DNA from 2 places in the Microbacterium sp. J1-1 genome. Region 2 is predicted to be linked to the other one. Evidence: riboswitches for the same ligand, from Rfam matches in the RefSeq annotation. Region 2 holds a riboswitch; the other holds the start of a gene.
What was found. A riboswitch is a leader RNA that binds a small molecule or an ion and turns the genes downstream of it on or off. The one in region 2 is predicted to bind thiamine pyrophosphate.
Positions count from the first base shown of each region.

Region 1: it holds a riboswitch for thiamine pyrophosphate, as region 2 does, so the genes downstream of both, thiM (hydroxyethylthiazole kinase) here and LRQ07_RS15985 (ECF transporter S component) in region 2, are expected to answer to the same signal.

Region 1 is NZ_CP089590.1:2,406,127-2,409,554, reverse strand. It holds gene pheT (phenylalanine--tRNA ligase subunit beta) at 1-271, shown strand, start outside; gene LRQ07_RS11545 (NAD-dependent epimerase/dehydratase family protein) at 345-1,307, shown strand; TPP riboswitch at 1,314-1,407, shown strand; gene thiM (hydroxyethylthiazole kinase) at 1,398-2,246, shown strand; gene LRQ07_RS11535 (bifunctional hydroxymethylpyrimidine kinase/phosphomethylpyrimidine kinase) at 2,243-3,428, shown strand, end outside.
Region 2 is NZ_CP089590.1:3,284,621-3,288,048, reverse strand. It holds gene LRQ07_RS15990 (D-alanyl-D-alanine carboxypeptidase) at 1-1,659, opposite strand, end outside; TPP riboswitch at 1,742-1,853, shown strand; gene LRQ07_RS15985 (ECF transporter S component) at 1,844-2,497, shown strand; gene LRQ07_RS15980 (ABC transporter ATP-binding protein) at 2,494-3,428, shown strand, end outside.

The sequences.
Region 1 (3,428 bases), 880 kb from region 2:
CACGCAGGACGTCTCGCTGACGTTGCCGGCCGAGGTTCCCGCCGCGGATGTGCAGGCGGCTCTCGCTGAGGGCGCCGGTGCGATGCTCGAGTCCGTGCGTCTCGTCGACGACTATCGCGGGGAGGGCGTGCCGGAAGGCTCCAAGAGCCTGACGTTCGCCCTGCGGTTCCGTGCCGACGACCGCACCCTCACCGCTGCGGAGGCCACCGAGGCCAAGCTCGCGGGCGTCGCGGTGGCGGCCGAACGGTTCGGGGCGGCGCTGCGCGACTGAGCACGACCTCGGGCGCAATCTGCTCTGAGCGGAAGCTCTTTCGCGTGTGGTCGATTCCTGCTGACATGGAGCCATGTCGGATGTGCTGATCCTCGGCGGTACGGGCTGGCTCTCGGGGCGGATCGCGCGTCGATGGGTCGATGCCGGTGCGGCAGTGACCTGTCTCGCCCGCGGAACACGACCTGCGCCCGAGGGTGCCGAGCTCGTGCGCGGAGACCGGGAGGCTGCCGAGGCGTACGACGCACTCGCACAGCGCGACTGGGACCATGTGGTCGACATCTCCTCGCAAGCGTCGCACGTCGCTCGTGCCGTCGACGCTCTCGGTGAGCGTGCCGCACGGTGGACGTATGTGTCCTCGATGTCGGTGTACGCCGATGATGAGACGGTCGGGGCCGACGAATCAGCTCCCCGTCATCCGCCCGCCCGTCCCGGAGACGTCTACGAGTACGGGGCGCAGAAGGCCGCGGCCGAAGACGCCGTCTCGGCGCTCGGAGCGCGGGCCTTCATCGTGCGCCCCGGGCTCATCGTCGGGGACGGAGATCCGAGCGACAGGTTCGGATACTGGGCGGCGGCGTTCACGCGCGCCGGCGCGGAGCCGGTGCTGCTGCCACCGCTCGAGGGGAGAGCTGCGCAGGTGATCGATGTCGACGACCTGGCCGAGTTCATCGTGACGGTGACTCGGAGCGGGGTGGTGAACGCGATCGGTGACAGGCATTCGCTCTCCGACGTGCTGGAGGCGGTACGTTCGGCAGCAGGGCACACCGGTGACACGGCCGTCGCCGACGAGGACTGGCTCGTCGCTCGGGAGGTCGAGCACTGGGCCGGACCGCGGTCGCTTCCACTGTGGCTGCCGCCGGAGATGACGGGATTCATGACGCGGTCCAACGCAGCGTTCCGTGCGTCGGGAGGCTCGCTCCGCGCCCTCGCCGACACGATCGGGCGGGTCATCGTCGACGAGCGCGCCCGCGGCGTCGATCGGCCGCGACGTGCCGGACTCACCCGGGCGGAGGAACGCGCGCTCCTGGCCGATCGCTAGACTGCGAGCAGTGACACGGGGTGCCGCATCCGCGGCTGAGAACAGACCCGTCGAACCTGATCTAGTTCGTACTAGCGAAGGGATGTCGCGATGAGCGATCTTCTGCGTCCTGAATCCACCACCGATCTCGTCGGCTCCGCCGCGGCGCTGTGGGAGGTGGTGCGTGAGGCTCCGCCCTTGACGCATTGCATCACCAACGCGGTCGTCACGGGGTTCACCGCCAACGTGCTGCTCGCCGCCGGTGCGGCACCCGCGATGGTCGACATCGTCGGCGAGGCCGAGCCGTTCGCCGGGGTCGCCTCCGGCCTGCTGATCAACCTCGGCACGCCCACGCCGGAGCAGCGGGCTGCGATCCTCGAAGCCGTCGCCGGCGCGACCGCGTCCGGGACACCGTGGGTGCTCGATCCGGTCGTGATCGGCACCCTGCCGATCCGCACGACGCTGGCGCATGACCTGGCCAATCAGCGCCCGACCGCGATCCGAGGCAACGCCTCCGAGATCCTCGCCCTCGCCGGAGTCAGCGCGGGTGGCCGAGGTGTCGACGCGACGGACAGTACGGATGCCGCTGCCGACGCTGCGGCTGCCCTGGCGACGAGGACGGGTGCCGTGGTCGCGGTCTCGGGTCCGGTCGATCTCCTCACCGACGGCGAGCGGGTCCTGCGACTCGCGAACGGTCATGAGCTCCTGACCAGGGTCACCGGCGGCGGTTGTGCCCTCGGCGCAGTCATGGCCGCGCTCCTCGGCGCCGCCAGGGTGACGGGGCACGATGCGCTCACGGCGGTCGCCGCCGCGAGCCTCGGATACACGATCGCCGCCGAGCATGCCGCAACGACAGCACGGGGTCCGGGCAGTTTCGCGGTATCGCTGCTGGATGCACTCGCAGCGCTGCGCCCGGAAGACCTCGTCGCCGAGGCTCGCGTCGAGAGCGGTGCGCGGTGACCGCCGATCTCTCGCTCTATCTCGTGACCGATCCCGAACTCTGCGGTGATCGTGGTGTCGTCGAGACCGTCAGTCAGGCTGTGGAGGGTGGTGTGCGCGTCGTCCAGGTGCGGGACAAGACGGCGACGGAGGCCGAGATCGTCGAACAGCTGATCGCGGTGTCGCGGGCGATCGACGGACGGGCGCTCCTCGTCGTGAACGACCGCTTGGATGCTGCCGTCGCCGCCCGCGAACGGGGTGCGCGCGTCGACGGCGTGCATCTGGGGCAGGGCGATGCGTCCGTGCGGCGGGCGCGCGAGGTACTCGGACCCGATGCGCTGATCGGCCTCACGGCGAACAGTGCCGCGCACCTCGAGGCCGTGCTCGCGCTGCCGGTGGGGACGGTCGACTACCTGGGTGTCGGCGTGATCCGGCCCACCGCGACGAAACCGGATCACCCGGCGCCGCTCGGAGTCGACGGATTCCGTGACTTCGTCGCACGCAGTCCGCTCCCGTGCGTCGCGATCGGCGGCGTGGGGCTCGACGATGCCGAGGCACTGCGGGATGCCGGTGCAGCCGGCATCGCCGTGGTCTCGGCGCTGTGCGCGGCGGAAGACCCTGCGGCGACCGCCCGTGCTTTCCGGCGGCGGTGGCTCGCAGGTTCGGTTCCGCGTGTGCTGAGCATCGCCGGGAGCGACCCGTCCGGTGGCGCAGGGATCCAGGCCGACATCAAGTCGATCGCGGCCAACGGCGGATACGGCATGGCCGTGCTCACCGCGCTGACCGCGCAGAACACCCAGGGCGTGCGCGGTGTGCACGTGCCGCCGGCAGAGTTCCTCCGCGACCAACTCGACGCGGTGTCGGATGACATCGTGATCGACGCGGTGAAGATCGGGATGCTCGCCGACGCCGAGGTTATCCGGACGGTCGCTGCGTGGCTCGATCGGGTCCGTCCGCCCATCGTCGTCCTCGATCCGGTGATGGTGGCGACTTCGGGGGATCGGCTCCTGCAGCCGGATGCGGAGCGGGAACTGCGGGATCTGCTCCGTCGCGCCACGCTCGTGACTCCGAACCTGGCCGAGCTCGCCGTCCTGTCGGGGCGCGACGTCGGGGACTGGCCGGAGGCGATCGCCGCCGCGGAAGACCTGTCGACGGATGTCGGGGTCGCCGTGCTGGTCAAGGGCGGACATCTCGCGGGGAACG
Region 2 (3,428 bases):
CGCAGTGGCGACAGCACCGTTCCAGAGCACGACATCGGCATCGGATTCGGTGACCACGTCGACCTTCTCGCCCCAGTCGGTCGTGACCTGCCCGACGACCGTGCCCTTCGCGACGGCTGCCTCCTGTGCATCCAGGGCGGCCTCCGTCTCGGCGAACAGCGAACGGGTGAGAGCGAGGCGCTCGTCGTCGCCCGCCTGATTCAGCGCCGCCGCGAACAGGTGCACCGTGGTGTCCCCGATCGTCAGGTCTTTCGCCGTCAGTAGGTTCCAGCCGACCAGCGTGCCGGTCTTGATGCCGACGACGCCCGGATCGGCGAGCATCCCGTTGGTGTTGACGACCGTGCCCGCACCCGGGAGGTCCACTGACCGGGTGCCGACGATCTCCGCGAACACGGGGTTCTGCATGGCCAGCTCACCGAGCTTGATCAGGGCCGCAGGGGTCGCCACATTGCGCTCGTCGAAACCGGAGGGGGTGACCACCGTGATGTCGGTGAGCGCACGATCGCGCAGCCACACCTCGGCGGCGGCCGCGAACTCCTGGTCCGAGCCCCAGATCTCGGAGGCCAGCCGGTCGATGTAGTTGTTCGCCGACCCGAGGAGTGTGCCCTGGAGCATCTGGTACTCGGTGAGGACGCCGTCGACAGGGACATCCAGTGCAGACTGATCGCTGCGCCGGTAGTTCCAGTAGTCCACGCTGTCGCCGTAGGTGAAGCCGAACTCCGGCCCCTGCTCGCCGAGGGCGAGGGGCATGCGGTCGAGCACCATCAAGCTGCTCACGACCTTGGTGATGCTCGCGATGCTCACCGGATCGGTGATCGACGCCGCGGTGGTGAGCCCGGCGATGCCGACGGACGCGCTGCCCTCACTCGGCCAGGTGATCGTCGCGGCGGGAGCGGGAACCGTGTCGAACTCGACGGACTGCGCCGTCGGCGGAACCTCGTGCAGCGGCCAGAGCAAAGTCGTGCCCGCATAGCCGGCGACCAGCGCGGTGAGCGCGACCAGCGGCACCAGGATTCCCGGGCGAGCGATGGCCGGCCGCAGGCGAGCCCCACGGAGGAGCCCGCCGTTCTGTTCGGTTTCCGGGGTCTGCTCGAACGTCGCCGTGGCCGTGTGCGCACCGACGGCGGCGGCATCGACCCAGGTCAGTGCGGTCGCGCCCGTCTTGCCGTCGGCCCACTGCACGGCCGCGCCGTCGACGAGCGCCTCGGCCTCATCGGGCTCCTGCGCCTCCTCACCCTCGCCGCGTCGGCGGGGCTGGAAGGGCGGCTTCGTGAGTGGCGGAGTCGCGGGACCATCCGCCGGCTCCGGGTCGAGCGCCGGCTCCGGGTCGTGCACGGGCTCCGGGTCGAGCACGGGCTCCGGATCGGACGTCGACGTGGCATCGGTCTCGTGGCGTCGTGCGGGCGTCCGGTCGACCGTGAACAGCGCGCCGATCGCGGCGGCGTCGACCGGGACGGCGGAGACGACGGAGGGATCCGACGGGGGCGTGTCGCCGGCGAAGAGTCGATCGGCGGCGAAGGGTGCGGCGCTCTCCGATGCGGGGGCGGCGGGGTCCGACGCGATCGCCAGGTCGTCCACAGGCCCGGAGGGGGCGGCCGTCCGCGAGCCGTCGTCGCTGACGACGCCCGTCGCCTCGTCGGCGGGATCTGAAGCGGTCACTCGTTTACGGTACCCAATCCCCGGCGTGTTCCGCGGCGCGAAGCCCTGTCGCCACGCCGGTGTCGCCACCGGGTAAGATCGTCAGCACAACCACGGGAGTCCGGCGAGCCGGGCTGAGAGGGAGCGAATCGCGCTTCGACCGTCGAACCTGATCTGGGTCATGCCAGCGCAGGGAGGAGTTCAGATGAGTACGTCCACGTCCGCATCCGCGAAGCAGACATCCGCCGCGAACGGTCTGCGACCCACGTCGATCTGGCGCTGGCGCGTCGTCGACATCGTCGTCGCCGCCGTCCTCGGCGTCGCGATCGGCCTCGTCTTCTGGGGCTGGAACACCATCGGCTACGCCTGGTTCGGCGCCGCTGACGCCCTGACGCCGGGTCTCGGCGGCATCGCCGTCGGCATCTGGCTGCTCGGCGGCGTCGTCGGCGGCCTCGTGATCCGCAAGCCGGGCGCCGCGCTGGTGGTCGAGCTGGTCGCGGCGATCGTGTCGATGCTGATCGGCAACGTGTGGGGCGTCTCGACCGTGCTGTCTGGCATCGTGCAGGGCCTCGGTGCGGAGATCATCTTCGCGCTGTTCTTCTATCGTCGTTTCGGCATCGTGGTCGCCGCGCTCGCGGGTGTCGGCGCAGCGGTCGCCGCCTGGGTGTTCGAGCTGTTCTACGGCAGCTCGCCGAACATCCTGAAGTCGCTCGAGTTCAACACCATCTATCTGGTCAGCGTCGTCATCTCGGGCGCGATCCTCGCGGGCGTGGTCGGGTGGCTGCTCGTGCGCGCCCTCGCCGTCACCGGCGCACTCAACCGCTTCGCCGTCGGGCGAGAGCACGTGCGCGAGGTCTGAGCGTGAGCTTCGCCGCCCCGGCCCGCGTGCAGGCTGCGGGCTGGGGCTGGCGGTATGCCGGTCGAAAGCGCCCAGCCGTCGCCGACGTCTCGTTCACGATCGAACCGGGCGAGCGGGTGCTGCTTCTCGGCGCATCGGGCGCGGGCAAGTCGACTCTGCTCGCCGGTCTCGCCGGCGTCCTGGGCGGCGATGATGAGGGGGAGCGGACCGGTGACCTGCGCATCGACGGCGCGTCCCCGGAATCGCGGCACGGTCGCGTGGGGCTCGTCCTCCAGGACCCCGATGCCGGAATCGTGCTGTCGAAAGTCGGCGATGATGTGGCGTTCGGCTGTGAGAATCTCGGTGTCGCGGCGTCCGAGATCCCGGACCGAGTCGCGGAGGCTCTCGACGCCGTGGGCCTCGACGTCTCGCCGCAGCGTCCCACGAAGGCGCTCTCGGGCGGCCAGAAGCAGCGACTGGTGCTGGCCGGCGTGCTCGCGATGCGCCCGGGCCTGCTGCTGCTCGACGAGCCGACCGCGAACCTCGACCCCGAGGGCGTGCGCGAGGTGCGGGCGAGTGTCGAGCGGGCGGTGATCTCCTCCGGTGCGACACTGATCGTCGTCGAGCATCGCACGCCGGTCTGGGTCGATCTGATGACGCGTGTGATCGTGCTGGCGGCCGACGGCGGGCTGCTCGCGGATGGGACCCCCGAGCACGTGTTCGCGGTCCACGGTGACGTGCTCGCCGACGCAGGGGTGTGGGTGCCTGGGCGTGACATCGACCTGCCCGTACTGGAGCGGGTGACGGCACCCGATGCGCTCTCCACCTCCGGGCTCTCGATTGCGAGGGAAGCGGGCGTCGTCGTGCAGGCGGGACTCGACCTGCGCGCACCGCGGGCGAATGCGACCGTGATCACCGGGCCGAACGGGGCGGGCAAGTCGACCCTTGCGCT